3 regions of the Trichocoleus sp. AS-A1 genome follow, and region 1 is predicted to be linked to each of the others. Evidence: predicted binding sites of a transcription regulator. Region 1 holds the regulator's gene; each other region holds the start of a gene.
The links. Region 1 encodes NtcA, which controls nitrogen genes in cyanobacteria. Its sites were predicted from a motif close to TTTGTANNNNNNNNTACAAA; they were not measured.
Positions count from the first base shown of each region.

Region 2: a site for NtcA is predicted at 2,284-2,303, ahead of NC994_RS12275 (DUF3155 domain-containing protein). Genes of this name have one in related genera too.
Region 3: a site for NtcA is predicted at 5,040-5,059, ahead of NC994_RS04705 (ChaB family protein). Genes of this name have one in related genera too.

Region 1 covers NZ_JAMPKG010000029.1:67,645-78,047, forward strand. The annotation lists gene NC994_RS20425 (GTP-binding protein) at 1-1,370, opposite strand, end outside; gene NC994_RS20430 (DUF3146 family protein) at 1,646-1,909, shown strand; gene NC994_RS20435 (pre-16S rRNA-processing nuclease YqgF) at 1,966-2,370, opposite strand; gene NC994_RS20440 (DUF3084 domain-containing protein) at 2,445-4,046, opposite strand; gene ntcA (global nitrogen regulator NtcA) at 4,294-4,965, opposite strand; gene fabI (enoyl-ACP reductase FabI) at 5,345-6,121, shown strand; gene hisB (imidazoleglycerol-phosphate dehydratase HisB) at 6,275-6,919, shown strand; gene NC994_RS20460 (WG repeat-containing protein) at 7,050-8,168, opposite strand; gene NC994_RS20465 (hypothetical protein) at 8,390-8,791, opposite strand; gene crcB (fluoride efflux transporter CrcB) at 9,354-9,752, shown strand; gene mgtE (magnesium transporter) at 9,973-10,403, shown strand, end outside.
Region 2 covers NZ_JAMPKG010000013.1:67,023-77,425, reverse strand. The annotation lists gene NC994_RS12285 (S-layer homology domain-containing protein) at 1-73, shown strand, start outside; gene NC994_RS12280 (ATP-binding protein) at 389-1,888, opposite strand; gene NC994_RS12275 (DUF3155 domain-containing protein) at 2,332-2,652, shown strand; gene NC994_RS12270 (cofactor assembly of complex C subunit B) at 2,817-3,350, opposite strand; gene NC994_RS12265 (PadR family transcriptional regulator) at 3,451-3,804, opposite strand; gene NC994_RS12260 (hypothetical protein) at 3,993-4,586, opposite strand; gene NC994_RS12255 (DUF3611 family protein) at 4,723-5,316, shown strand; gene serS (serine--tRNA ligase) at 5,452-6,744, shown strand; partial or broken gene ribH (6,7-dimethyl-8-ribityllumazine synthase) at 7,004-7,477, opposite strand; gene psbZ (photosystem II reaction center protein PsbZ) at 7,603-7,791, opposite strand; gene NC994_RS12235 (CBS domain-containing protein) at 7,950-10,403, shown strand, end outside.
Region 3 covers NZ_JAMPKG010000004.1:67,696-78,098, reverse strand. The annotation lists gene NC994_RS04735 (peroxiredoxin) at 1-116, shown strand, start outside; gene NC994_RS04730 (WGxxGxxG family protein) at 365-685, opposite strand; gene NC994_RS04725 (WGxxGxxG family protein) at 807-1,115, opposite strand; gene lpxD (UDP-3-O-(3-hydroxymyristoyl)glucosamine N-acyltransferase) at 1,286-2,335, opposite strand; gene NC994_RS04715 (NAD(P)/FAD-dependent oxidoreductase) at 2,452-3,720, opposite strand; gene rd (rubredoxin) at 3,771-3,935, opposite strand; gene NC994_RS04705 (ChaB family protein) at 4,151-4,942, opposite strand; gene NC994_RS04700 (hypothetical protein) at 5,091-5,282, opposite strand; gene NC994_RS04695 (SRPBCC family protein) at 5,699-6,286, shown strand; gene NC994_RS04690 (pentapeptide repeat-containing protein) at 6,355-6,804, opposite strand; gene NC994_RS04685 (ATP-binding protein) at 7,210-7,467, shown strand; gene NC994_RS04680 (response regulator) at 7,623-9,986, shown strand; gene NC994_RS04675 (serine/threonine-protein kinase) at 10,133-10,403, opposite strand, start outside.

The DNA of each region.
Region 1 (10,403 bases):
CGATTCAAAATTGAGGCTTCATCCAGCGAAGTCAGAATGCGACTTACCACGGCTTTTGGGCCATCGGGACCCCAGGAAGCGCCGTTCGCCAAGTAAGTTTTAGTGACTTGTCCAATCCCGTAAGAAGAAACCCCAGAAACACCTGCCTGAGTCACGGCAACTGATAGATAGGGACCTAAAGACACCCCACCCGTTGCGGGTGCGGAGAGTCCTAAGAGACTTTTCAGGGAACTCAGTCCCAAAGTTGCCAAAAGTTCGCTAGCGCTAATTCCGCCCATACTGATGGCAATTTTTTGTAGCAGTCCCACCGCTCCAGGCTGGGTCATGGGGATGCCGTAGAGTTTAGATAAAGTGAGAATCATTGCCACGTCGATGACGGCACCGCTGAGGAGATCGACAACCGTGACCGGGTTGAGGGCGATCGCAACTGCCTTCGTCATCACCCCTTTCCAGATAATCTGATTCGCACTTTCATCACGAATCTGCATCTTCCTAGCAATCATCTGTTCGTTCACATCATCGGCATACAGCATGGTGTTGAGCGCTACCAGAGCCTTGCCTTCCCGGTGTAAAATTTCCAGAATTTTCAGCTTCAAATCCAGAACTTGCGGCGTTCCCGGTCGCCGCTGCACTGCCCTCGTTCCGTCAGGACGGCGAACCGCCTGCGCCACCAGGGGAGAGGCGGCGACCATCACAATTTCATCTGGTGAGAGCAATTCCCGCACCCGTTCATCCCGGATTTTGCGGTAAATCGCCATCCGGTCGGCATCCGGATACTGGTCAATTTTGTTAAATACCAGCAACATCGGTTTACCGACTTCCCGCAATTGTGAGAGCGCCTCGTATTCCACCTTGTTCATGTCGCCCGAAATGACAAACAGCAGCAAGTCTGCTTGTCTGGCAACTTGTCTGGCTAAGGTTTCGCGGGTTTCTCCGTCTACTTCGTCAATTCCAGGGGTGTCAATTAGCTCGATTTGGGAATTGCCCGCACTCGGCAGCGTGACTCGTAGGATATCGCTGACGCTTCCCGCCTCATTCTCCTGAGTCAGTTGCCATCTGGCACCTTGATGGGTGCGGGTGACGCCATGAAGTGGTCCCGTTTCAAACACGTTCTGACCTAATAAGGCGTTTAGTACTGAAGATTTACCCCGTCCCACCATCCCAAAGGCGGCAATCTGGACGACCGATCGATCTAACTTCTCCAGCATCGTTGCCAAATCATTAATCTCGGATTCCAGTCCCGTCCGCTCTTGAGGAGTGAGATCCAGGTTATCTACCAAGTCTCGCAGAGCATTTTGCGCCTTTTTGTAATTCAGTTCTGCTTGGATGTCATCAAAGCTCAAAATGGCGTTATCTAGTTCCCGATCCAAATCTGTCGCGTCCGGGGTTTGTGAAGGGAACTGGCTGGCATTTGGGGTTCGGTCAGACGATAAACGACTCAAAATTGCACCTTTTTTGCTCAGATGTTACTCTTCTTTCATCCTAGTCAATACCGATCTAGTCTGGCACTTTCCATATCCAGAGGGATATTTTTACTCGGTTCGTGCCAGCTCAGTATCAGCTGTGAGAATGATGTTATCTCGAAGGCGATCGCAATAAGTTTAGTATTGTTGCTGAATGAAGGTATTTGATCGGCACAGCGATTGTGAGTTCTAAGCGTTTACCTCAAACTACTGCCCACGTCCGAATTACCCATCTTTCCTGGCAACGGGGCTTTCTAGCAGGGGAAGTCACGGCGGCAGAATATGAATGGCAGTTCCAGTGGTGTTTCCGACAGGGTCAATTGTCGGTGACACCTTCTTTGGGACGCGCTTTAATTCAGGAACCTCTGGGTCGATTTTTAGAACAGAAAGATTACCAGCTAGAGCCTGGAGGGGACTATGCGTTTACGATCCGGGCGGAACTTTAAAAGTTTTGAGTTTTGAGTTCAGTTTAAATTAAGAAAGTTAAGAATGACAGAGTTTCCTAGTTCCTCGTCTCTCGTTGCTTCATGTATCTTTCGATGAGGAGGATGGCAACAATGTCATCGATTGGTCGGGGTAGACTCCGCATCCCTTGGGGAATCAGGCGTCCTAAACCTTGGGGAGGGTACATTTGCCAATAGCGATCGCGTGCTTCCAATGTACTGTAGCGCTCATCTACCAGGACAATTGGCACCGACGTTGGGAATTGCTGAAGTTTCTTTTTCCAACTTTTGGAAGTGGTTTGATCTCCCATCACCAGAGTATCAATCGGGTACTCTTCACATAAGTCAAGGATCGTTGCGATCGCTGTTTCTGCCGGTACAACCTCGTGGTAATGCAGAGAATTGTCTTTCCCCACTACGGCTAAACCACACTTATCGCGCCCTGGATCGAACCCTAAAATCATCTGAATTGGCTAATTGCTAATTTACGAATGGTTAATTGCCATTAGTCATCATCTCATCACTAATGACTAATAAATTACATCCTCACCACAACTTCTCCGTCTTCAACTGCCTCCAAATTTAATTTCATGGGTCCGGCAATATAGGCGTCCTCTGCCACGACCGCTTTCAGAGAAATCGGCTTATTGTGCTTTTTCAACTGCTCGATAAACCGAATCAAGCTAACAATTCGATTGTCCCCAACCTGAACTGTATCTCCTAAAATCCCCGCGCGAGTGGCTCGGAACTGGGATGCTCCAAGCAGCAGGTCAATCCGCTGCCGAATTTGTTGGTCGGTCATGTTTGAAGGATCGGCAGATGTCGTTGCTACGACTTCACCAGTGCGGAATACAACTTGATTGGGTGCGGCGTCTGCAAAGACTTGTACCTGCTTTTCTCCCTGGACATAGTTACCAGCCGAAAAAACTCGGACTACATAGTTTCGACCATCCTGAATCTGGTTGATCAGTTGCTCGACCTGTGCCTCTGTAATTTGCACGACCCGTTCGTTCGCCACCTTGTTGAGACCGGGTTGGGTCGCTTTAATCGCTGTCCGATTCGCTTCCCGTAATAGCTGCTCAATGACCTGTCGGGCTGCGGCTGGCTCGACAATACGAAAAACGCCAGCCGCCAGAACCTGACCGCGCAGCAGAGCCAGACTACCCTGACGCAAAGTTTGATAAGACTGGTAATACTGTTCTAAGGTTGCCACTTCCTGCTCTAGGGAAGCTTGTTGTTTTTCGAGTTCTTTAAGGCGATTTTCTCGCTGGGCAATCACCTCATCTCGTTGAGAAATTTTGTTATCAAGTAGAGATAAGGCTTTGTCTCGCTGGGCAATTTGCTCATCGCGATCGCTCAGGCTCTTCCGAAAGGCAGCAAGTTTCTCATCAAGTTCCACAAGGGCTTGATCCCGCTTGAGAATTTGCTCATCGCGTTGGCTAATTGCTCGGTCTTGCTGGGCAATTTTTTGGTCGCGCTGAGTCACTTTCGCTTTGAATTCAGTAATTTCAGCTCTGACTTGATTTCGCTGCTGGAGCAATTCTTGGCGTTCTGCTTGAAGTTGTTGGATTTCCGAACGTAGCGTCTTCGCTTGCCCAGAGACAGAGGTCAGCTGTTTTTGGGTTTGCTGAAAGCTGCTGGCGACCCGACTCAGTTCGCTTTGAGTTTGATTTAGTTGCGCCTCCGTCTGGCCTTGTTTAGCCAGCGCAGCTGCCAAAGATCGATTAATCGCATCTAAGCGCTGCTGAGCGACAGATTGCTGGGTGCGAGCTTGAGCGAGTTCCTTCTCGACTTGCTCTTTTTGGGCGGCGGTTTTAGCAAGTTCGCTTTCGGTTTTCCGTTTCTGCTCGTTCGCTTTGGCAATATCCTTACTGGCTGTCTTGAGTTTTTTCTGCACTTCTTGGAGTCTAAAAACTCCAATCCGCAATTGTTCGCTTGTCGCAAAGATGATTGTCAGTGTTGAGGCAGAAATCGTTAGTCCCGTTAGAATCGTTACTAAAACAGCTGTTTTGCGGGGACGCAGATTGAACAACGACAGGCGTGCTTTTCCCACGCGCGTGCCAATGCGATCGCCTACCGTTGCGATGACGCTTCCCAACACTAAAATAGACAAAATCAGGAAGAGCGCACTGTCGGTCATTGTCTGCTACAGTCATTCCAGTTACAGCCTATCGCATCGCAGGCTAGAGAAAGGGTTAACAGGAATTAAAGATCGAAGGTGAAATCGGAAAGGTTAAAGGTTGCAAGGTTGAAAACTATCCGCTTAAAACCTGACACCTTTTAACTCAACTCCCGACTAAATGTTAAAACTGGATAACCTGCTCGCGCTACCATGCCGTTTTAACCAACAACCTAACCTACAACCTGACGAGAGCCTCTAGCTGTTTTCAAGTAAACTGCTGACTCAGTGTAACTGGGTTGTGTACCGTAATTTTTTTCTTGTGGATAGAAATCATTTTTTCCTCCCGCAAATCTCCCAGTAAGCGGGTGACAGTTACCCTGGTGGAGCCGATTGCTTCTGCGATCGCTTGATGAGAAAGCTTCAGATCGATCGTAATTCCATTGGCGGTAGGAACGCCAAAATCACGGCACAGAATCAATAGAAAACTCACCAAGCGCGATCCCATATCTCGGTGAGCTAATGTCTCAATCATCATTTCTGTTTGCAAAATGCGCGAAGAAAGCCCTTGCAGCATCAACATCGATAGCTCCGGATTATCCTTGAGCGATTGCTCTACCTGATCGATCGGTGCCGAAAGCAGCTCCACTGGCGTAAATGCTACAGCGTGATAAAACCGATCCGAACGATGCCCTGTAATTAAGGACAGTACTCCAAAAACGCTGTTTTCTCGCAGCAACGCCACGGTAATTTCTTCCCCAGCTTCATACACGCGAGACAGCTTTACTGCACCTTTGAGCAAAAAGTATACCCGTTCAGCCGGGTCTCCTGGGAAAAAGATCGTCTTGCCCCGCTCAAAAGTTTCCACCACGGGTGGAAACGCCCCACCTCCCAGTTGACGGAACACAGCTGCTAGCGGTCTATCTTGCGTCACTGCCACTTCCTTTTTCCTAAATGCTGCCCTACAGACTTCTGCAACTTTCTGTCGGAGGAACTTTAACCATAGCAAAACAACTATGAGAGTTTTCTGACATTAGACACAGATAAACTGACTTCCAAGCGGTTTTTGTGCTATTTGATACAAAATTTTAAAGTAGTTTCCCCGGCTACCTTCTTTAGTTCTCTCCCTGCTCAAGGCAAGTAAGATTATGACGGAAAATGTTGATATCTTGACAGTATCTGCGCTATCGGGTGGGATGCATGGTGAGTAAGGAGGCACGCTCCTTACCCGTACTAGACAGCCTTGCTCCGGGCGATCGCGATCTTGAATACTCCCCTAAATCGGATATCCTCTAATATTGCCTTCAAAATCGACATTTATGCTAGATTTAACCGGAAAAAACGCCCTTGTCACCGGCATTGCCAACAACCGATCGATCGCCTGGGGGATTGCTCAGCAACTGCACCAAGCGGGTGCGAATCTAGGAGTGACTTACCTGCCAGACGACCGGGGTCGCTTTGAAAAAAAAGTGGCAGAGTTGGTAGAACCCCTCAACCCCAGCTTGTTTTTACCCTGCGATGTCCAGAATGAGACCCAAATTCAGTCTACATTTGACGCCATCCGCGATAAGTGGGGTAAGCTAGACATCCTGATCCATTGTCTTGCCTTTGCGAACAAGGAAGATTTATCAGGTGATTTTAGCAACACTACCCGCGCTGGCTTCACCCAAGCTCTAGAAATTAGTACCTATTCGCTGGTGCAACTTGCCGGGTCAGCAAAACCACTGATGACAGAAGGCGGCAGTATTGTCACGCTGACTTATCTAGGCGGCGTTAAGGTGATCCCCAACTACAACGTAATGGGAATTGCCAAGTCTGGATTGGAAATGAGTGTCCGTTACCTGGCATCTGAATTAGGTCCACAGAATATTCGCGTGAATGCAATTTCGGCAGGTCCTATCCGCACTTTGGCATCGTCGGCGGTAGGTGGCATTCTGGATATGATCCATCACGTTGAGGAAGTGGCACCGCTGCGACGCACTGTAACTCAGAAAGAAGTGGGAAATGCGGCTGCTTTCTTGTGTAGCGATTTGGCAAGTGGCATTACAGGTCAGGTGCTGTATGTCGATGCGGGATACGAGATTATGGGGATGTAAAAAGAATCAAACATTAAAAATTAAAAATTAAAAAGCAAAGATTCTGCTAATTTTTAATTTTTAATTTTGCATTTTAAAGGCTTTCGCGTCTCCCAGATGCTCAGTAAAGTAGGATAATAAACTTAACTTTATTTTCTTGAGTGAGCATCTGCGATGCAGGCACGCGATCGCCAATTTACACCTTCTCCAAGCATTGAACAGCTTTTGTCTCCTCGGATGGCAAGGGTTCCCCGCAAGACGGGCGAAACGGATGTTATCGTCACCGTCAAATTAGACGGGAATGGCACTTGCAATGCAAAAACTGGCATTCCGTTTTTAGACCATATGCTGCATCAAATCGCCTCTCACAGCCTGATTGATTTGGATGTAGCCGCGACGGGAGACTTGGAAATTGATGACCACCATACCAATGAAGATGTGGGAATTACCCTAGGAATGGCGTTGCATCAAGCACTGGGCGATCGCAAAGGAATTGTCCGATTTGGGAATTTCCTCGCCCCTCTCGATGAAGCGTTGGTTCAGGTAGCGTTAGATTTTTCCGGACGTCCTCATCTGAGCTATGGCTTAGAGATTCCCACTCAGCGAGTCGGGACTTATGACACCCAGCTGGTGCGGGAATTTTTTGTGGCGTTGATCAATCACAGCCAGATGACGCTGCACATTCGCCAACTAGATGGAATTAATTCGCACCACATTATTGAAGCGACGTTCAAAGCGTTTGCGCGATCGCTCCGCATGGCAATCGAAGTTGATCCCCGTCGTGGCGGTACGATCCCCAGTTCTAAAGGCGTGTTATAGGTTTCCTTGCAAATACACTCCGATAAAGGCAACGAGAGCCAGGGAAATCCTCACCAGGCTCTCGCTTCATTCTGCTGAAGTTTCCGCGACCACTGACTCTCAATTCTTCTATGTCTTCAGAAATGAGAACTTATGGAAGAGGTTTGCGGATATAGCCATATTTATTGCCAATCTTAACTTTTGCTAGCCCTTGCGAAAAAGATTGAGCGCTATCAAATTGGGGTTTAATTACGAATTTGCCACTCTTATTGATATAGCCCCATTTGTCGCCGTTCTTTACCGCTGCTAGGTCTTCTGAAAAGTTATAAATATTATCAAATTGTGGGGGAATGACAACATTGCTTACCTTGTCAATATAGCCTACCTTAGTGTCTATCGTTATGCCCGCCAGTCCTTGAGAAAAGTCCCCAGCCCAATCAAATTGGAGTGGAATAACAAGATATCCCATTTTGTCAATATAGCCCCACTTATTATTACTGGATATCACTGCTAGTCCTTCCGAAAAAAACTTAGCTTCCTCAAATTCCAACGGAACAATAACGTCTCCCCGATTATCGATATAGCCCCATTTGTTGTCTTTTTTGACTGGCGCGAGTCCTAGGGCTGATTCACTGCGATCGCTTATAGAAAAAGATTCAGCAACATCAAACTGGGGCTGAATGACGAAGTTGCCTTTCTTGCCGATATAGCCCCACTTTTTACCGATTTCTACCGCCGCCAGCGCTAACGCAGTGCGATCGCTTATAGAAAAAGATTCAGCAAAATCAAATTTTGGGTTAATTACCAAGTTCCCTTTCTTATCAATATATCCCCACTTTCCATCTATCTTTACCGCTGCCAGCCCTTGAGAAAAATTCTTAGCCAAATCATATTTTGGTTTAATGACTAAGTTGCCACTCTTGTTGATATAGCCCCACTTGTTCTTTAGTTTGGTAGCCGCTAACCCTTGGAAAAAAGATTCGGCATTATCAAATTGAGGTTTGATTGCGAAGTTGCCTTTATTATCAAGATAGCCCCATTGGCCGTCTATTTTGACTGCTGCTAGCTCTTCTGAAAATGAATCAGCCCAGCTAAATTTAAGCGGGATGACTATTTGCGAATTACGGGCTTGTCCCTCAGTTGCATCAAAATTAACTTGAGAAGTCCGAAAATTTGAGATGGCTTCACATCCAGAAATTAGAGCGATCGCTAATCCAAACAGAAGGCTGGCAACCGCGACAAGCAATCTGTTGTGAGTTGCAATTTTCATAAAAGTACCCTATCCAATCGCAGCCAACATTTAAGTAATCAATATTTGTTAATCATCTGAAGTAAACCCTGTTATTGTCAGTGAAATTCTAAAGCTTGCTGGTAATGCCTGACTAGATTAGGCTATCCGAATTTAGAATTAAAAAATTAGAAAGGCACCCAGCTAGCTGAGTGCCCCTGTTTTATATCAGCGCGTGGTTGCGCGTGATTACTGTTTCAACATCAAGAAGGGGTGCGAGGAGCTGTCAGGACATCCCAAGCCGCTTTAGCAGCTTCGGCAAGGCGATCGCCTAAAGTTGACACTTCCTTCACGATGGACTCCCAGTTCTTCTCTGCATCCATTTGAATGAGTTTAATCGAGTATGAAATTCGCTCTGGATCGAACAACTTATCCTGTTCAATCTTCTCCCGTGCTTGTTTCACTGCATTGAGATAGGCATCGCGAGTATATTCGGTAGCAGATTTTGTTTCTACCTGCGCCCGTTTTTTAATGGCGTCAATCAGCGCCATCGTTTCACGCTTCAAATCTTCGGATTCGCCTGCCATATTTTCATCAACGATAGCCTTTGTCTCCGGGCTAACTGTTATGGCGGTTTCTGTATTATTAGGGACTTCTGTATTCATGGCTACATCTCATGAGTAGAGTTTTGAGTGAAAAAGATTAGCTTTTAGTAAGGTTCGGCTACTAATTTCACAAACCGGAAAATTGAAGAAATGCTAGTACAGCCAATAAATCATCAGCGGTAGCTAACTATTGGGGCAAGAAACGCGATCGCACGACCAATTGTGACAGCAACGGCTTGAGTTAACGTGTCGCGATTGTAGATATGGTAGAGTTCGTAAGTTCGTCACAGCTACTAAAGCAATCCCTACCAAGGCACCTGTCCAACCACCAATGAACCAGTAGCTGACGGTAATGATTGGCGCACTAAACAGACCTAAATTAGGCAACGGTTTTAAACTGATTCACTCCGCTTGCTCTCGTTGAAGGCATCTGCTTAAATAAAGGGCTATATCAGAAATAGCATTTCTGTAGTATATTTCCTTCAGCCTATCGGTATAATTTCAGAGGGTTAAGGCAAAAAGCGATAGCAAAGGTACGGGTTAACAAACCTAACCTCCTATAAGAAATCGCTGGATTGGAGACCCTTCATTCCCCAGTCCGAGAGTCTAATTTTCAAGTTAAATGCTCCAAGACCCCGCGATTCGTCATCCCATTGCCATCAGTTTAGGAGCGATCGCTGGAGCATTGAGTCGCTACTATCTCACCCTCTGGTTTGCCCAACGCTTCGGCACCAGCTTTCCCTACGGCACCTTTTTTATCAACCTTACAGGTTGCTTTGGGATGGGTTTTTTTGTCACTCTCGCCTTAGAACGGGTAGCGAATATTCCTCTAGATGTGCGATTGATGGTAACGACCGGCTTTTTAGGAGCTTACACAACTTTCTCCAGTTATGGGTTAGAAACATCTACTCTACTGCGCGATCGCAGTTATGCCGCCGCCGGTATTTACTGGGCAGGTAGCGCCATACTTGGAATCATTAGCGTTCAGCTAGGCACGCTTCTGGCTCGGAGCGGGCGGTAGAAAAAACCCTATGACTGCTTAGCACGCACCATTCCCAGAGCCTTCAATCTCGATCCTTGGAGACTAGACTGGTGCAGGAAAAATATCAACACTTGATTAAGTAGGGCGGTTGGCTCTCATTGGTGCTGCATTTACTCTTAAATCCCACGAAAACAACCGTACCAATGCCCTTTAGACTAAAAGCAGCAACAAACTTAACACTGGATTAAGAGGGTCTACCTTGACTGACACCAATACTCCTTTCCAGACAGTCTCGCGCAGCGAACTCCGGCAGCTCGTCCGAATGCAGCTGCAAATGCTGCTTGAGGCGGAAGACCTTCAGGGGGCAAAAGCAATCCTCGTCCCGGTGCAACCGGCGGACATTGCAGAAGCCATTGAAGGGTTGCCAGAGGCGATGCAAGCGATCGCCTTTCGCTTGCTCTCCAAGGACGAGGCGATTGAAGTTTATGAATATCTCGACTCTAGCGTGCAGCAGGCGCTGATTGAGGAATTCCGGCGGCAGGAAGTTCTGGACATTGTTGATAAAATGTCCCCTGATGACCGGGCACGACTTTTTGACGAACTGCCCGCTACCGTTGTCCGTCGTCTGCTCGAACAGCTCACCCCCACCGAACGCCAGGCGACAGCTCAGTTGTTGGGTTACGAGGCTGG
Region 2 (10,403 bases), on a different contig from region 1:
CGATCTGATTGCGATTGACCCGGATACGGATCTGAATCTGCGGTTAAATGATGAGTTAGTGCTAGAGCAGTAATATTTGCAGAATGAAGCGTGCAATTCTATTTGACTGCTGATTGCTTCATTCTTTAAGCAGATAGGCACAAAGAAATAAGCATTTTCTAAACCCGGTTTCTAGAAGGAACCGGGTTTTTAATTCTAAATGGCGTCTTATCGCAATCCTATTTGAGTTGTGAGATGCCAGCAGTTCAGATGCCCGACTTCTCCAAGAAGTCGGGCATCTCGTCTTCACGAATCATTGATGAGTGCTACCATGCAGACCCATCGCCCCAGATAAGTAATCGTATTACCAATTACCAGCTCAAATACAAATAAATGGAAGAGCAACTTATCAAACTTCATCTTCGCCCTTTAAGGCTTCAGTTAGTAACCAGACAATAAAGGTCGTTCCGGGTCCTTGAGTGTGGGGAATACTGCGATCGAGCCAGTTGCGTTCGGCGGGGCTAATGACTTCAATTTCGCCCTGCATTTGTTCTACCAAATCTCGCGCGATCGCTAAACCCAATCCACTCCCCGGAATCTCAGTTTCTGCCTGGACGCCTCGGTAATGTCGCTCAAACAAATGCTCTTTATCTTGCACGGGAATGCCAGGGCCAGTATCGCTAATTGCGATCGCCTGAAAATCTCCTTGAGAAGTATGTCGTCGATTTCCTGCCTGAATGTAAACTTGCCCACCCGCCGGGGTATATTTCAAAGCATTGTCAATCAGATTGCTTAACACTTCGCGCAGTACTTTGGCATTGGCTTGTACTGGCGGCAAATTCGGAGGAATTTCTGCTAATAAAGCCAGATTTTTTTCTTGGGCGATCGCGCTGGATGTCACCACTAGCGGTTCCAAAACTTTCGCCACCGAGCAGGATTCCAACGCCAGCGCTCTCGTCGGAATTGTCTGAGGCTCCAATCCCAAGGGAGAGTAGAGATTTCCTAAATCCTCATCTTTTGGGGGAAGCGGGCAAGACGGGGCAATCGGCACGGGAACTGCATCGTAAGAACGATCCGCGATTTGCCCGTACAAAGGCACTAACTCTCCTTCGTCCATATCCACTGCCCGATCGAACTGTAGAAGCAACTCTTGCAAGCGATCGCTTTCACGCACGATGCTGTTAGCAACTTCGCGGTTCGCATCTCCGGGTACCAATCGTCTGAGGAGCAACTTGCCAAACGTCCGTAAGGCGGTCATGGGATTGCGAAACTGATGTATCAGATCGTCCATGAGATCGCGCTGTTGAGCCTGAAGATGACGTTGCTGACTCAGTTGTTGCTCAAACCATTGGGAACGCCGATCCAGAATACAAGCGCTCGCCAGTGTATCGGCAATCCGTTCAATCGCGGTTCGTTCCCGCTGGTTCCAAGGTCTATCTTCACGAGCTGTCACCAGCAACCCCATCACCACACCTTCATGCAACAAAGGCACCACAATTTGGCGCGAGGAGCTACTCAGGTCAGCATCGGCGAAGAGCGATCGCTGGAGGGGCGATGTCCCCGCCTTTGCCTGCAATTCATCAATCGTTTCTTCTTTCCCGACTTCAGCCGCCGATTCCGTTGAACCCGTCTCAGAAACCGCATCGGACTCCTGAGGAACCGGAGATGCCGCTGACAATAACCGAGGAATGGATGCCAACGGTCGATCGGAAAATCCCAAAGCCGAAATCTCATCCGTTTCCCATTCCACCGCTGTCTGTGGGTAAGCAACAACCGGCCTTAGCTTAGTTGGGACGCCCTCTACCAGTTCTTCCGTTAAATACACAACACTCAAGGCAGCTTCCAGTCCTTGAGTTAATAGTGCTACTTGTGATTGGCACAAAGTTATGAATTCTGAACTGGTAGACATAGACACATTCGCTTATACTTGGGTACTTGACAGCGAGGAAAATTGCATTCATCGGATCGGGTTTTCTTCCGTCGATCCTGACACGCAATTGCGCTGAAGCGGCAAAGATCGTGCAAAGACCGCATTTTTGTTTCTTTTTATTACAAGAATTTTAGCGAGCTTTCATGATAGTTTGGTTACGAAATTGCTTCCAAACTGGCTAAATTTTGTCAAAGTCGAATAAATATAGCCCTTTATACGCTATATCTAGGCTTTAGTTTGGACAAGCTTGCATATATAGCGTCTATTGCCCGTTCTGCTGCTGTCGATTTTAATTTCTGAGGTCTGTAATGTTTGTATCAATCGGTAAAAAGCGGTTGATATTTTGAACTCAAACCGATATACTTGCGACGGTTTTTGTATCTATCATTACAACTGTCAGAATTAAAGGGGAGGTAAGGAGGTTGGCTAGAAGACGCAAGCGGAAAAGTCGCCGTCGCCAGGAAGGACGTAGAATTTTAGAGCATGTCCCTCAGTATAGTATTGAAAGTGGCGAAGATAAACCAGTCACCGCCGCGCGAAAGTTTATTCAAACCGAAGGAATCCTTCCGCCTGCTTTGCTGCTCGTGAAGCGGAACGAACACACCACAGATCGGTACTTTTGGGCGGAAAAGGGGCTATTTGGTGCCCAATATGTTGAAGAAAATCATTTTCTGTTTCCTAGCCTTAGGATAATCGACAATCCTGTGGAAAAGCCTACCCTCGCCGCTGTTCGTAGCAGCTGAAGTTTTAGGCATTAAACGTGAAAACTCGGTTATAGGGGCGGTTCGCGAACCGCCCCTATTGTTTTATAGGAGGAATTTTGAATTTTTCCTTCTAATTAAAATTCTTTTGGATTCACAAACTGACCAGGTTTTGGAATTTTTTAAGATTTTTAGCCAGAGAGTTGTCATTCGCAAGGCTTTAATTGCAGTTCCTGTTGCAATTGAGCCAATTCATCACGATGGGCGATGACAGTTATTAAACTTCTAGTCTCTTTTTCGACACCTGCAAATGTTTCCACCTTCAGGGAAACTTGTTCGCTGCGTCCAGCTTTTTTCCAGTAAAAAACGCCAGCGGCTGGTGAAAGGAGAACCAAACCTAGGAAAATTTTAGCGAATTGGGGAAATAGGATTGCTAAAACCAACGCCAAACAAAGAAAGCCACAAAAAGCTAATAAGCTCAGAAAAATTGCCAAAAACCAGCTGGGGCGGACAAAGCCTTGGAATGTAACTTGATTTTGCTTTGCATCCACCGCCGCAATCCGGTAAGCACGCCGATCGAAATATTGTTGCAATTGAATTAAAATTGATTCTTCTGGTTGCTCCGCAATCAGTTTCACTTGTTGCGTTCGATCCTTAGCGGAGGCTCGGATAAAGAAAAATAGACCGACTGCTAACAACAGTGTTAGCAGAAATGTTGAAGAGAGAATTGTCGTATTCACGAATTTCTAGATAGGACAATGGAAAATAGGCTCTTGTCCAAGAGATACAAGATCGCCTATAACCTATAGCCTATCGCAAGAGAGCTTCTTTGGGATTGGCTCAGATGGCTTGAGATTCTCTCATTGTGTATTCATCCCAAAGGCGAGCTAGGTCATGAGCCTGTTCCAGACACTCTGGGCGAATTTGATACATTCGACGAGGTCTTCCTCTCCCTTCCACTTTTTTCCAATACCCTGTGATAGCGGCTTGGTCTTCCAGAAATTTTAAGGCGCTGTATAAGACGGTATCAGAAAGCCGATAGGTAGGATATTCACTCTCTAGTCGCCCGATGAGTTCGGTTCCATAGGATTCTCCACTCATCAAAACTGAAAGGACATAACACACCGCTAGTTCCTTGTTGAGATAAGTGGGAGGAGGGTCTTGAAAAAACTGATAAATATCCTCAAATTTCATCTGCATAATTCACTGAACTCCCAGCCAAACAAATTGGATTAGGATCGGTTTCCCCAATCTAACGATGCCTTTATCAATCAGAAAACACACCCCAAACAAGGCTGCTATCACTGGTGTATTAAGACCGCGAACGATCAAAAGCAGCGCGTGATGTCAGCTGGCAAAATGACAGAACGATACCATCAATTTTAGACACTCAATTCTGGGTTGGCCTGCCAGACTTCACGGATGATTTTGCCATCCTTATCAAATTGCACCTGGTAGGAAAGCGACAGAACAACAGGGGTTCCGTGCTTGGACTTGGCATAGATCGTGATGACTGCTTCGACAGCGCGATCGCGTTGCTGTTGTTTTACAACCTGGAAATCTTGAATCTTGTACTTCGAGAAGAATTCTTCCCAGGCTGGGTAGATGGATTTCCCCTGATAGACTTCGTCCAGAACGCCATAGGAGCGCATTAAAATGGCATTGTCACTGTATTGCGTGACTGTTCGCTCCGGGTTTTCCGTAGCGATCGCTGCCCAATGTTTTTGCGCTACCGAAAGCGGTTTCGGTATCACCGTCCTTTGATAGGCTGCCAAACTACCTACCAAAGCAACTGCATAAGCGACGGAGAGTAAATGCTTCCTGAGATTTGGTTGCAGGAATTTCATCATGCTGCTTCCACTTCGAGAGGGTTGCTCTGGAAATGGCAGGCCGTCATCAAAGCCAAGTAAATTAGAAGCCTGCTCTCGAAAGAAAGACGGCTCCATTGGGTTAAAAGTTCTCCAGAGGTTAAACATCTTTGAATTTTGCTGCCCCATTGCCTCAAACTGGTGGTTAGGAAGATTACCGTATAAATTTGGGATTGCATTACTTGTTCAACAAAACGCTCTGTTTATAGATAAATCCGGAATTAAACCGATTTAAAATCAATTTATGCGAGAACAGTTCGATTCATCTCCCGTTCCTTCAGCTCTACAGCGAATCGCTGGCTCTTTTCGGATCGCTGGCTGGGCTGGCTTCTGGGTTCAGTTAGTCCTAGCCGTTGTTTCGAGCATAATTTTCTTGTTTGCCATCCCCGCCGCCCAGCCGCGTGCCAGTGGCGCTGCCGCTGCTAGCCCAGGGACGGGTGGCAGTATCTTTTTTGCAGTTTGCGGTCTTTTAGTGCTGTATTTCAGTGTTTATCAAGCTTGGCGTTACACCCGTTTGGGCATACAGCTAAAAGATCCTAATCCCAACCTCCGCCCGAAAAAGGCAGATACGATTAAAGTTTTAAGGTTTGGATTACTCGTTAGTTTAGGGGGATTATTATTAGCAGTTCTGGGCGCAGAAGCGATTACCGGCACTCTGCTGGCAAAGTCGCTGGCTCAGGCTCAAGGTGGGGTAGCCATCTACGATCCCCAATTTATTAATCGGTTGATTCAACCTTTAGATATTTTTGTGGTGCTGGCGAATACACATACAATTACCGCTCATTTTGCCGGGATTGTTGTTTCCTTGTGGTTGTATAGTCGCATCAACCGACAGTAATGGAGGCAAAGGGTCGAATTGCGGCATCAGCAAGTAAAGAAGGCTGAGAGCGCATACAGACTCTCGGCTGTATCATCGCGATCGCGCGATCGCAGTGTATTCTGATTAATTGGCAAAAAAAGCTGGAAAAAATCTGTGCTAGACCTCAAGCAGATACGGGAAAATTCAGAAGGTGTACAAGAGCGCCTGAATCGTCGCGGGATCGGGCAATATGACCTACAGCCGATTTTGCAGCGCGACCAGCAGCAACGAGAACTAGAAGCAAAGCGAAGTCAGCTCCAAGCTCGTGGGAACGAAATCGGCAAATTAGTTGGTCAAAAAATTAAATCGGGTAGCGATCCCAACGGCTCAAAAATCCAAGCATTGCGGGAAGAAGGCAACCAAATCAAAAACCAGATTGCCGAACTTGAACCCCAGGAAAGAACCCTGAAAGCCGAGTTAGAAGCGCTCTTGTTATCGTTTCCTAACTTACCCAGTGAGTCCACACCGATTGGTAAAAGTGAAGAAGAGAATGTAGAAGTCCGCCGCTGGGGGGATGAATACTTGCCTCAAAACTCCGAAATTCTCCCTCACTGGGAAATCGGCGAACAAATGGGAATTCTCAACTTTGAGCGCTCTGCGAAAGTTGCACAAAGTCGTTTTGTCACGCTAATTGGTGCTGGTGCTGCCTTAGAAAGAGCTTTAATTAGCTTCATGCTCGACCAGCAAATCGCTGCTGGATACGTAGAAGTCATTCCCCCCTTTCTGATCAACAGCGAATCGCTCACCGCCACAAGTCAGCTGCCCAAATTTGCCGACGAAAGCTTTAAATGCGCTCAAGATGACTTGTGGCTAGCTCCCACTGCTGAAGTGCCGGTGACGAATCTCTATCGAGACGAAATCTTAGAGGCGTCGCAGCTGCCTATCTATCACTGTGCCTATACTCCCTGTTTTCGCCGGGAAGCAGGTAGCTACGGACGAGACACGCGGGGGCTAATTCGACTGCACCAGTTTAATAAAGTCGAGTTGGTAAAACTTGTCCATCCCAATAACTCAGCCGCAGAACATGAATCGTTGGTACAAAATGCCGAGGCAATTTTGCAGGCATTGAAGTTGCCTTATCGCGTCATTGAGTTATGCACTGGGGATTTAGGGTTTGGGGCAGCAAAGTGCTACGACCTAGAGGTATGGCTCCCTTCTGCTGGGAAATACCGCGAGATTTCTAGCTGCTCCGATTTTAAGGATTTTCAGGCGCGGCGCGGCAGCATTCGTTTCAAAGAAGCTGGAAAAAAAGGAACCCAATTTGTCCACACGCTGAACGGTTCCGGATTGGCAATTGGGCGCACGATGGCAGCGATTCTGGAGAACTATCAACAACCCGATGGCACCATCAAGATACCCGAAGCGCTGCAACCTTACCTAGGACGAGAAGTGCTAGGGCAAAAATGAAGGATGTTCGGCTTTGCCCTTCCCAAAGGGTGGCATGAAAGACGAGAGATCAGTTTTCCTGACTTCGCAGCTCTGGGCGGGAAAACCCCGCCCCAGCTCTCAGCGCACCCGACTCACAGTGCAACGATCAAAGAGAATCAGATGCGTTGCGCTCAACTGCTGACTCTGGAGAAATCGCCAGGTTCGGCGAAACTGGCAGTGCTTGAGTAGTCACTGTATGAACCGCATTGTTACCGTAGGATGCGCCACCGGCATTCCCTTTGAGCTGCTGCATCAAGCTTGCCATCTCAAGAGCATTCATCGCATAGCCCCAGCCGTTGTTACTCTTGATGCCAGCTCTTTCCAAGGCTTGTTGCATCGTATCTACTGTCAAAATGCCAAAAATGATCGGCACACCCGTTTGAAACCCAGCATTGGCAATCCCCTTGGAGACTTCCGAGGCGACATAATCAAAATGGGGAGTTTGACCCCGAATGACTGCACCCAGGCAAATTACAGCATCATATCGGCGCGTGAGTGCCAACTGGTGAGCCACCAAAGGCACCTCAAAACTCCCAGGAACCCAAGCATAGTCCACTTGAGTGCCTTGAGGGTTGACATCGATGCCGTGGCGTTTCAGACAATCTTGACACCCCTCCAATAGTTTAGTCGTCACCAAATCGTTGAAGCGACCGATGACGATCGCAAACCGTAGGGGTTGAGTCTGAGTAAACGTTCCCTCGAAAACTGCCATGATTTTAGATATAAGAAGCTTTTTGTCAGTTGTTTTGAGTCATCAGTCATTTGTCTTTAGTCCTGAGTCGGGTGCAGTGGACTGATGACCATCGAACCCTGACCGATGACTGACTCTGACTATCCTTAAACTACCAAATAGCTTAGGGCACCTGTCAGAAATACCAGAGCAATCCAAACTCCAGATCCTAAAAGAAGGAGGCGCTTAGACTGATCCCAGTTCTGAGGAGTGGCATAGGCAACTGGAACCCCAATGACCATGACGAATGATAAAAAGACTAAAGCACCTAGTACCAACTGAAATAAAATTGTCATTTTCTCTTCTCCCAAGACAGCAATGGGCTGGATAGAAATAGTTCAGCCGCAATTCTATACAGTAGTACCGTATCAAAAATCGACACTCATTGGTCATTCGTCATGGGTCATTGGTTATGGGTCATGGGCAAAGGACTAATGACTAAGGACTCATGATGATGAATGTGATTTTGTGCCATACAACAGCAGACTTTGACACCTTGGGAGCGGCGGTGGGGCTAACCCGTCTCCAGCCGGGATCTAGGGTCGTGCTGACCGGCGGTTGCCATCCAGCGGTGCGGGATTTTTTGGCGTTGCACCGAGATGAGTATGCGCTGATTGAGCGTCGCGCTGTGAACCCAGAGCAGATTCGGTCGATTGCCGTTGTGGATACTCAAAAGCGCGATCGCGTGGGAAAGGCATCTGAATGGCTGGATTTACCGGATTTATGGGAAGTTGTCGTCTACGACCATCACCCAGACGGGGACGGAGATATTCCCGCTACCCGCACCCAAGTTGAGCCAGTCGGTGCAACTACGACTCTGATTGCCGAGCAACTCCAGCAAGAAGGCATCCAGTTGACACCTTCTGAGGCAACCGTGATGGCGTTGGGAATCCATGTGGATACAGGATCGTTAACTTATGAAGGGGCGACGGCAAGAGATGCGATCGCGTTGGCTTGGTTAATGGAACAGGGGGCAAGCTTGCGCTTAATTGCCGATTATGTTGAGCCGGGTTTATCGCCTCAATTGCAGGAACTGTTGACAGAAGCGCTGGACCATTTACAAAGAGCGACAACGTGCGGCTATACCGTTTCTTGGGTGCTGCTCAAAACCTCTGACTACGTTCCCGGCTTGTCAACGCTTGCTACTCGACTTCTGGATCTGGGCGAAAGCGATGCTTTGCTACTCGCTGCGGCGTATCCAGTGGGGGATGGAGGTGAAGAGCGATTTACGGTCATTGGGCGATCGCGCATTGAAGGCACCAATCTCAATGAATTATTTCAACCGCTGGGTGGCGGGGGGCATTCCCAGGCGGCGTCGGTGACACTTCGCGGCGTCGATTCCCAGACAACCCTGGAGCAGCTCGTCAGTCAGCTAAAACATCAAATTCCCCAGCCACTGACCGCACGGGAACTGATGTCATCGCCAGTGCGAACAATTCGCCCGGACACGACCATTGAGCAAGCCCAGAGAATTTTATTACGTTATGGGCATTCTGGTCTTTCGGTCGTGAATTCCGAAGACCAACTGGTGGGGATTGTTTCCCGGCGGGATATCGATCTGGCATTGCATCATGGCTTTAGTCATGCGCCGGTAAAAGGCTACATGGCTAACAATCTGAAGACGATTACCCCGGATACGTCCTTGCCAGAGATTGAATCGATTATGGTGACTTACGATATCGGGCGGTTGCCAGTATTGCAAGATGGGCAACTTGTCGGAATGGTGACGCGCACCGATGTCTTACGGCAGTTGCATCAGGGAAGAGGGAATGGAGGATATGTTACAGATGACGAGAGAAAAAATCCCCTTCCCAATTCCCGATTATCAATTCCGAATACTCATCAACCCCTGACCGATATTTTGCGCGATCGCCTTGCTCCTCCCTTGTGGGAATTTCTCACCAGAGCCTCCCAGCAGGCAGAACAACGCGGCTGGCATCTCTATTTGGTCGGCGGAGGGGTGCGGGATTTACTGCTCGCCAATCCCCATGAAACCCTGATGCTTTCAGATATTGACTTGGTAGTAGATGGCTTTCACCGCTCGGCGGATGTCGGAGCTGGGGTAGAACTAGCGAAAGCACTTCAACAAACCTATCCAAATGCTCGTCTGGAAGTTCACGGTCAATTTCAAACAGCCGCGCTACTGTGGCACAATGACCCAGTTTTAGACTCTCTTTGGGTAGATATTGCGACAGCTCGAACCGAGTTTTACCCTTACCCAGCGGCGAACCCAGAAGTTGAAGCAAGTTCAATTCGCCAAGATTTATATCGGCGAGATTTCACTATTAACGCCTTGGCGATGCGACTGACGCCACCCCGGGCGGGTGAATTATTAGATTTCTTTGGCGGAATGCTAGATTTGCGATCGCGCCAAATCCGTGTCCTCCATGCCAATAGCTTTATCGAAGATCCGACGCGCATTTATCGCGCCGTGCGGTTTGCAGTGCGTCTGGGATTTCAGATTGAACCACAGACGGAAGGGTACATCCGCTATGCGCTAGAGAGTGGAATTTACGAGCGATCGCTCTCTGAAAATAGCAAAGCCCCAGCGCTACAAACACGGCTGAAAGCAGAACTCAAATACATCCTCCAAGCGCCCTACTGGAAACCCGCGTTGCAGTTACTTGCCGATCTGGGGGCGTTGCGGTGCCTCCATCCCACGCTAGAGTTAGATGAGCCATTATGGAAGCAGGTGCGTTTACTAGATCGGTGTCTGCGCCGATTTGATCCCCAGAAAACCCTCGATCATTGGCAGATGCGTCTAGAAATTTTAATTGCCTACCTCGCTGGCGAATATCGCGCGAAAGTGGCAATCAATCTTCAATTACCGACAGACAGTATCGAACGATTAGATCAACTCGATCGGGATCGAGCGGATGTGGTGAAATTTTTGCCCGAATGTCACCGA
Region 3 (10,403 bases), on a different contig from region 1:
ACACCTTCATTGTCGATGCACAGGGAGTGCTACGCGAGACATTTACAGGGATCAATCCTGCAATTCACAGTAGCGAGGTTTTGGTACGTCTAAATGAATTGCAGGCAGCATCCTAAAGCGGCTAATGACTCAGCAAAGCCGTGAAAATCAACATCGTTTGTGCAAGCTGATCATCGGTAATCGGCAATAAGTTCTTGTCAGTATTCCCGATAAGCTCATGCACATTCAAGAGGATTGCTATATTAGCAAAAAGCATAAATAACAAAATTCCTGATGGATATTCGTCTCCACCAGGAATTATTAAAGTTGTTTCTAAAACGTAGTTGTCAATGTTACGTAACTACGGCGAAACTTGTGTTGTACTTTACCGACGATAAGTAGAAGAAGTGGCTTCATTTGGGTCGCGGTAAGCTACACGGTCGTCGTGTTTACGACCAGCTAAACCAGCTAAACCAGCTAAACCCAGCAGTCCTAACCAACCCCAATTAGAATCGCGATCGCCTTCATAATCGGCGTTGTTTACGCCTTGACTCGGAGCAGTGGTGGTGGTGTCGGGAGCTGTATTGGTGGTACCGGGAGCTGAACTATCGGTCTGGGCGGAAGCAGGTAGGGTCATGGGAACCAAAGCGACGCTAGCTGCAAGAACACCAGCACTCACCAATTTGGACAAGTTTGAATTTTTCATGTTTAAATCTCCTGTTCTTATGTTTCCAATCGATGGATTTCCAACAGGACGACATCCAGCAAATTGGTTTTAAAAGTGACGGACAGACAATAAATGTCTATGAACAAGCTGTTAATCAGCTTTAGCGGCGATAAGTAGAGGAACCGACTTCGTTGGGATCGCGGTAAGCGGTCGTTTCGTGATTCTTACGACCTGCAAGACCTGCCAAACCAGCTAAGCCCAACAATCCTAACCAACCCCAATCAAAACCGCGATCGCCTTCAGTATTTGTATTTGTATTGTCTACGCCTTGGCTAGGAGCTGTATTGGTGGTACCGGGAGATGTAGTCGTATCAGTCTGGGCAGAAGCAGGTAGGGTCATGGGAACCAGAGCGACGCTAGCTGCAAGAACACCAGCACTCATTAGTTTAGACAAGTTTGAATTTTTCATGGGTGAATCTCCTCTTTTGTTACTCTTAATTTATACGAGTATCAAGAGAATCCAAATCCCTCTATAGCTGGAAACTCCTGCTTGTGTTTGTTATCACTCAAGAGATAGAAAAAGCCTTTTACAGGAGATGAATATATACGGCTTTAGCCGTATATACATTTCTGTAAATTTTATTTCTTGTCTCCTAGGTGTCGTTGTAGCTGCCTGAGAGTTTGATACATCTCCGGGAGACGATGGTAGATGGCTGCTGCTTTTAGGAATACTTTGTGGGGAATCGCTGGGACGCCAGTAACAATGGCACCAGGTTCAATATCATTGTGGATGCCTGCTTTGGCAGTAGCGATCGCGCCATCTCCAATATGCGCTTGATTCGCAATCCCTACCTGTCCGGCTAATAGCACGCGATTGCCGACAGTAACGCCGCCTGCCATCCCTACCTGTCCGGCTAAGGCGCAGTTGGAGCCTACCTTACAGCCGTGACCGATATGCACCAAGTTATCAATTTTGGTGTTGTGGGCGACGCGGGTTTCCCCCACAGCGGGGCGGTCAATGGTGCTATTGCAACCCACTTCGACGCCATCTTCCAGAACAGTGTAGCCAGACTGCTCCATTTTGAACCAGCCAGTCGGAGTGGGGACAAACCCAAAGCCTTCCGCACCGAGGACAGCACCGCTATGAATGACGCAATCTGCGCCGATGCGGGTGCGTTCGTGAATGGAACAATTAGCGTGTAATACCGTGCGATCGCCTATCTGCACGTCTGGGTAAATGACTACATTCGGGTGAATGATGACAGCATTTCCAATCTCTGTACCCGCCTCAAGGACTGCATGAGCGCCGATGTAAACATCTTGACCAATTTTGGCGTCGGGATGAATGACTGCTGTGGGATGGATTGCTGGCCCTGGACGGAAGGGTTTATAGAAAAGCGCGATCGCGGCGGCAAACATTAATCGCGGATCGGATACCGCAATCCAGGCAATTCGCCGCTCAGATGCTTGTGCTTGTAACTTTTCATCCGGCGGTAAAATTAAGGCACTGGCAAAGGTTTTTCCCACAAAAGCCGCAAATTTCGCGCCCTCTATGTAGCTGAGTGTGCCAATGGCAGCCTCATCGACGGGTGCTACTCCCGTAATTTCCGGGTTGCAATCTGTATTTGAGGTCAAACTATTGCAGGCGGCAGTAGTACCCAGTTTTTCGACAATTTCGTGAAATTTCATCGGCATATTCATGGACAACTGTAAATGAATTGGCAGCTATACAAGAGATTCATCAAGTATTCGCACCGCCAAGACACAATTAAAAATTAAATTTTTGGGTTTTTAATTTTTAATTTTTAATTTTTAATTTCTTCGTTGCCCATTGCCTGACCCGCTAAGTAAGCAGTCGTCCAGGCACTCTGAAAGTTAAAGCCACCCGTGACGCCGTCAATATCGAGGATTTCTCCGGCAAAGTAAAGTCCCGGACAGATGCGGCTTTCCATTGTCTTAAAGTTCACTTCCTTTAAGTTGACGCCGCCACAGGTAACGAATTCTTCCTTAAAGACACCCTTCCCCTGAATTTGGTACTTACCCTCGGAAAGTTCTTGAATTAGCTGATTGAGAACTTTATTAGATAATTCCGCCCAACGCTGTTCCCCACTAATCCCCACAGCAGCAATTAAACTCTGCCAGAGGCGTCGAGGTAAGGGCAGCGGACAACTGGTAGAAATGGCGCGTTGGGGCAATTGGGACTTGACCGCCAAAAGCATTTCCCGCAGCTTTTCCGGGTTGTACTGGGGTAGCCAATTAATTTGCAACGTTGTTCGATAATTGCAATCGTGCAGCATTCTAGCTGCCCAAGCCGACAGTTTCAAGGCAGCAGGGCCACTCAAACCCCAGTGGGTAATCAGTAATGGTCCGATTTGTTCTAACTGAGTTTTACCGACACCCAAACGCAGACGCGCACTTTCCACGCTGACTCCGGCTAAATCTTGCAACCGGGTGTCGGAAATCGTAAAGGTGAATAGAGAGGGAACGGGTGGTTCAATCGTGTGTCCTAAAGTTTTTGCCCAGCGGTAGCCTTGGGGATTGCTGCCGGTAGCGAGGAGAATGCGATCGCACTTGAGGATCTCTCCTGACTTCAACTGGATCTCAAAGCCGGTGTCGAGTGGTTGATTCAATGAAGTCACTTGCCGGAAAATCTTATCAACAGGTGTTCCCCTGCGAATCTGCACTCCAGATGCCCTTGCTGCCTCAAACAGACAATCCACAATAGTTTCGGAACTATCTGTAATTGGAAACATCCGTCCATCCGGTTCAGTTTTCAATTGGACGCCGCGATCGCTAAACCAAACGACTGTATCTTTAGCTTGGAAACGACTAAAAGCCCCCCGAAGTGCTTTCCCACCTCTGGGGTAATATTGCACTAAACCAGCCGGGTCAAAGCAAGCATGAGTAACATTGCATCGCCCGCCGCCAGAAATCCGAACTTTAGATAAGGGTTGTCGTCCAGCTTCTAACAAAATTACTTGCGCCTGGGGATAAGTTTCGGCACAGGTAATTGCACCAAAAAAACCCGCTGCCCCACCGCCAATCACTACTACTTTTAAAGGTTGCACAATCAAGCTATTGCCGATTTCACGGAATATTTCCGTACAGATGCGATATTATCTCTCTACCCGTCGTATGGTTCAAAATCCCCTTTTGTGGCTCCACACGTAGGACATACCCAGTCTTCCGGGATATCTTCAAATGCCGTACCCGGTTGGATACCGCTATCTGGGTCGCCCTGTTGTTGATCGTAGATGTAGTTGCAAACTGTACATATATACTTCTTCATTATCGCTCCTCAACATTTGCCTATACATAATACTAAAAGCCGACGTAATCGAAGTTACACCGGCTTTTGCACAACCCATTGTTCATGTTCGAGAAACTTAAGTTTTGAGCCAAGGACTATCGCTGAATCGCACTTGCCTTAAGCCGAATCAAAAGTTTTGAAACCCACGCCAGCAGGTTAATTCTCTTGTAGACGCACTTTCAACCGCTCAGTTGCTACAGCTTTGCTTTAGCCTTCGACCAAAAGCCGTGTTCATCTTGTTCAAATTGTTCAGAAACAACATCCCAGGCATGATGTTCGGCTTTGGATTCATCGCCAGAGTCTTCTAGCGCTTTGTTGTAATTGGCGATAAATGTCCTTTGAGCATCCTCTGAGAGGTGAGAACGAACTTCCGGGGACAAATCGCTAGGACTTTCCAGTTTCCCAGCGCGTTTGCGGGGTAATGTGGTTTCGCTGGTATGCACTTCTTCGCCACCAGCACTTTCTAGCAGCAGCTGAATTTCACCGGATTGATTGGCAGAGACTTCTACAACTACCAGAAAATCTCCAGCTTCGACGCGAGTTTGATAAATGGCAGCTTTGTCTTCTGGCATTCCCAAAGCGACCAAAGCAGAGACTAAACCAGCGCCCGCTGCACCCGCTAAAGCACCACTTGCTGCACCCAGCAACGCCGCACCAATGGGTCCTGCCGCGACGACTGAACCCACAAAAGGAATGAACAGCACTCCCACACCAGTCAGCAAGCCAAGGGCTGAACCAAACAAGGAACCAAAGATGCCGCCGCTTCTTAGCCCGCCTAAAATCACATCTTTTTTGGTGATGAATCCAGCAATGCGAGTTTCGGAATGAAAGTTTTTGCCGATTACTGAAATATCGTCGCGGGAAATCCCACGATCGAGCAAGCGGTGAATCACTTTCTCAATTTGTTCGCGCTCTTTGAAAACGGCTGAGATACTGCGTTCTACGGTGGAAACACTTGGCTGTGTAGTTGGGTTTGTCGCGGTCATTCACTTCTCCTGAAATTTGTTTTTTAATTTTTGTTAATTTCTCTTGGAGAATAGCGAACATGACAATTCCAGCGAATCGCCCCGAAGGTTGATATTAAATGTATTTAAAGATACTAAATGACTTAACAAACTTTGAAAAAGAAAGCAATTATCGGCGAGTGCGCTGAACGCCGTAAGTAATCCCACTCGCAATTGAAAGCAAAATTAATATCCAGATAACGCCGCCAGGGATGAACGTGAGAATTCCAAATCCTCGCAACAGATACACCGCAATTGTCAGCCCTACAACACTGGCAAAAATAGAAGAAATCAGGGTTTCAGGGTTAGGAGTTTGGCTCACAGACTCGACCAAATAAATGGTTAAAACAGAATATTGCCATCGGCTACGTCCGCCCAAGCTGCGAATGCCGCCGAGGATACCAGCAACCAAGGTAAAGAGAACTAACGCCCAGATGACGTAGTCGAAGCTGCTTCAGAACGCCCGATCCTTTCAGTACCACGATAATCGCTGTAATCACTAAAGCAATGCCAGCGATACAACAAAATTGCGGTGCCTGGGTTGGGAGAGCAACTCACGTTCCTTGGCTCCTGACATGCTTGAGGAATTATGGTCATCATTGTTACATACTGAGTTGCTGAAACAGCGATGTAGGATCAAATTAGGAGATTAGCCAACATACCTTGCCTTCCACGTCTGAGACAACCTGTGTTAGCTTGACATCGAATTACTATTGATTGAGGAGTAGCTGAGTCAGTATGAGTATACTTTTTCCGTCGGACTCGATGGATGCCGCCTCAGACTTGTCGCTGAGCAAGAGATACTCAACGGCGCTTTTGCAAGGTGAGATTTTGATAGAAACGCAATTGCGTTCTACTTGGGGGGGTGCTGTTACTGCCCAAATGTATTTGCCAATCGAGCGATCGCGCGTTTGGCAACAAGTGACAGACTATCCCCGTTGGGTGCAATATTTCCCAGATGTTACTCACTCTGAGGTACTGCACTCCAACGTCTCCTCGCCTGTTGGCTTACCGGAAGGGACGAGTTCCAAGAGTGTTTACCAAGTTGCCACGAAAACTTTCCTGTTTCTCAGTCTTCAGGTTGAGGCTTATCTGAGTGTGTCTGAGATCGTGCAGCAGGAAATTCATTTTCGCTTGGAAAAAGGTACTTTTACCGATTTCTGTGCTGACTTAAGTTTGCAAGATTACGAGAATGGCACTTTGCTCACCTATACAGTAAAAGCAACGCCCAATATCCCAGTGCCGTCAATTTTCATCGAACAGGCAATGCAGCTAGAACTGCCTGTGAATATGCGAACTATGCGCCAGGTGATGTGCGGCAGTTAAAAGAGGCGATCGCGTTTAGTTCTAAATGCACCTAAATTATCGGGGATAACGATACCAGGCAGAATTCTTCATCGGATATTTGTCTGGTATAAATTAGCACTATTTAAGTCAGCCCCAAGCAAGTTGGCATTTTTCAGCTTGGCACCTGTCAAGTTTGCAAATCTCAAAGTCGCTTTTTGCAGGTCAGCACCTTCTAAGTTGGCATCCGTTAAGCGCGTAAATCTTAGGATGGCATTTTGTAAGTTAGCGTTTCTGAGCTGGGCGCGATCTAAGTCCGCTACGTATAAGTTAGCACCAGCCAGATTGGCTCCGGTTAGGTTGGCTTTCCTTAAGTTAGCCCGTTGCAGGTTCGCTTCTCTCAAGTCGGCACCGCTTAAATCAGCACCGGAAAGGTCGCACCCTACGCATTCTTTCGTTTCCAGCAATCGTTTGACGTGCCCCATATTTGCCGCTTGTACGGGCGTCGCCAGCGATAGCGGCACCGATAAAGCGGCGGCAACCAGTATTGTGAGTTTCATGACGTTTTTCGCCTCCTAAGCTTATTATCCAGCGAGGCGTTATCTCTGAGGAGAAAGAAAACCGCCACATTTGTCTATCCAATTGGGTTGGTTGAATCATTTAAAACTGTTTCTTATATGACGTTTGCAATAAACATTGAAAATTTAATAAATTTTTAATACTAAAAATACAAACAAAAGTTTCGGTTATCAAAAGCTAAAAAATTTATAAATTCGTTACGTTTCTTGACGATTTGGTGTAATTTTAAATAAGGAAAAATATCTTAAAATCTATACAAAGGTGGATTGCTTGCAGTCCAAATCAAGGGCAAAAAAAGGAACCCTTTAAAAATGCGGTTAGGAATTGGTAAATCCTCTCGATTAAAGGAAGTTTATAAACCCATCTTCAGACGCGAGGCGATCTAATTGCGGCAAGTTTTAATTAACTTACTTCGCAATGCAGTCAAGTTTACAGAAATTGGCGTTATAACTTTCAAAGTGGGCTACCAAACGGAGAGAACCCAGTTTCAGGTGGCAGATACAGGAATTGGTATTGCACCGGATGCAAAAGGAACGGGATTAAAATTGGCAATTCGCTGTCAATTAGTTCAACTGATGAGTGGCGCATTCAAAGTCAAGAGTACCCTCCGCCTGCCAAGGAAATCGCAGACTTGCTCGATCTAGGCAAGGAAAGACGATTTTAGAGGCGTCGTAGAGCGATCGCTTACCTTGAGGGGTTGGATCGGCAGTTGATTCCGTATACTACCCATTTTGTCAATTCGGTAAGGTTTTAAAGAGAAACAAGTCTTATAGTTTATTACAGAATTTAAGAGGTATGAATGAGTGTTGATACGGTTGAAAAAGGAGTTATCTTAATCGTTGATGACACTCCTACCAATTTGGGAATGCTGTTCGATTTCCTGGCTCATTCCGGCTTCCAAGTTTTAGTGGCTGAAGATGGCGAAAGTGCAATTGAAAGTGCCGAGTATGCTTCACCCGACCTAATTTTGTTAGATGTACTCATGCCCGGAATAGATGGGTTTGAAACTTGCCGCCGCCTAAAAGCGAATCAAGTAACTCAAGATATTCCCGTAATTTTTATGACCGCGCTGAGTGAGACAGTGGATAAGGTCAAAGGGTTGAATCTTGGGGCGGTAGATTACATTACTAAACCGCTCCAGCATGAAGAAGTTTTAGCCCGTGTCAGCATCCACCTACGCCTGCGTTGCTTGACCAAAAAACTGATAGACCAAAATATACGTTTAGAACAGGAGATATGCGAACGCAAACAAGCAGAAGCAGAACGAGAGCAAGCATTTATAGCGCTCCAGGAAAGCGAAGCTCGATTTAGATGCTTGGTTGAATCGAATATCATTGGGATTATTTTCGCAGATTTTCGGGGCAATATTACCGAAGCGAATGATGCCTTTCTACAGATGGTGGGATATGAGCGGGAGGAACTGCCAACGGGAGGTTTGCGTTGGGATGAAATTACTCCGCCCGAATATCGCCATTTAGACGAAGACGCGATCGCACAATTCCTCAGTTCTGGCAATTGTACTCCCTACGAGAAAGAATTTATTTCCAAAGATGGTCGTCGCGTTCCAGTGATGATTGGTGCAGCGCTGATGGAACCATCTCAACCAAACGTTGTCGGTTTTGTCCTTGACATCACCGAGCGCAAACAGGCAGATCGGAAAATCCAAGAACAAGCGGCTTTGCTTGATATTACAACCGATGCAATTCTCGTCCGAGACCTGAACAACCAAATCCTATTTTGGAACAAAGGGGCTGAACGTTTGTACGGATGGAAGACAGAAGAAGTTTTTGGTAAGAATGCTAATCAACTTTTATACAAGGAAATTTCACCACAACTCCAAAAAAATCAGAATATTCTTGCCCAAGAAAACGAGTGGCAGGGTGAATTGCATCAAGTCACAAAAGACGGGAAAAATATTATCGTTGCAAGTCGCTGGACTCTCGTTCGGGATGAAGAAGAACAACCCAAATTCATCTTAACTGTTAATACCGATATTACAGAGAGGAAACAACTCGAAGCCCAGTTTCTTCGGGCACAGCGCATGGAGAGTATCGGCACTCTGGCAAGCGGGATTGCCCACGATCTCAACAATGCCCTAGCACCTGTATTAATGTCTGTTCAAATCTTGGAACACAAACTTCAGGATGAGCAGAGCCGGCGAATACTAAAAACACTAGAAACCAATACTCAACGAAGTGCCGATCTCGTTAAACAAGTGCTGTCATTTGTGCGAGGAGTCGAAGGGAAGCGAACCACTCTGCAAGTAAGGCACATTATTAAAGAAATTGAGCAGATTGTTAAACAGACGTTTTCTAGAGCGATTGAAATCCGCACCGATATCCCCATGCTCGATCTTTGGACTATTTCTGGGGATGCAACTCAGCTGCACCAAGTATTGATGAATCTCTGCGTAAATGCTAGGGATGCAATGCCAAATGGGGGAACTTTAGAGCTTGGTGCCAGGAATCTATGGGTTGATAAACACTATGTCCGGATGAATCTTGACGCTAAGGTTGGCCCTTACGTTGTCATTACTGTATCCGATACAGGGATGGGAATCTCAAGGGAAATAATAGATAGAATCTTTGAGCCATTTTTCACAACAAAAGAGATAGGACAAGGTACTGGCTTAGGTCTTTCAACGGTGATGGGTATCGTTAAAAGTCACGGTGGATTTGTGCAGGTACTTAGCGAAGTGGGGCAAGGAACGCAGTTTTATATTTACTTACCCGTAACGCAGGCAACGATACCAGATGAGACGAAAAGCTTGCCTCATGAATTGCCTAGAGGACAAGGAGAATTAATTCTCGTTGTTGATGATGAATATTCAATTCGAGAGCTTACGAAAATTTCTCTAGAAACCTATAATTACAAGGTTTTAACCGCTACTGATGGAGTGGAGGCATTGGTGCTATATGCAGAACACAAGCAAGATATTAACGCTGTATTAGTCGATATGATGATGCCAGCTATGGATGGTATAACGACTATCCGGGCTTTGCAAAAAATCAATCCACAGGTCAAGATTATTGCAGTTAGCGGCCTTACATCTAATTACCAGATAACTGAAATCGCTGGTAATAACGTCAAAACATTTTTACCAAAGCCCTACACGTCAGAGGAATTGTTGAAAAATATACAGGTGGTTCTTGGTAAAAATTAGAAAATTTTGTTTTTCTATGATTGGTAGCGTTTCAGATACCCGACTTTTTAAAAAAGTCGAGTATCTCGCCTTCACGTTGCAGCTCAATTTTATCTAATGCCCAAAGAATGGACTAGGAGCCGCGCTTTGCATTAGTTCTCGCCCAGTTAATCGCACCGCCAAATCTTGATAGTCTTGTCCTCGCTGCCACTGACTAAAGTCTGCCCATCCGGACTAAAAGCAACTGAATAAACCAAATTTGAATGCCCTCTGAGGGTGTGAATCAGCTTACCACTGTCAATCGACCAATTCTGAATGGTGTTGTCTCCACTACCACTGGCAAGAGTCTGCCCATCCGGACTAAAAGCGACGGAACAAACCGAATTTGAATATCCAGTGAGGCTGTGAATCAGCTTACCAGTCTCCAAGTGCCAAATC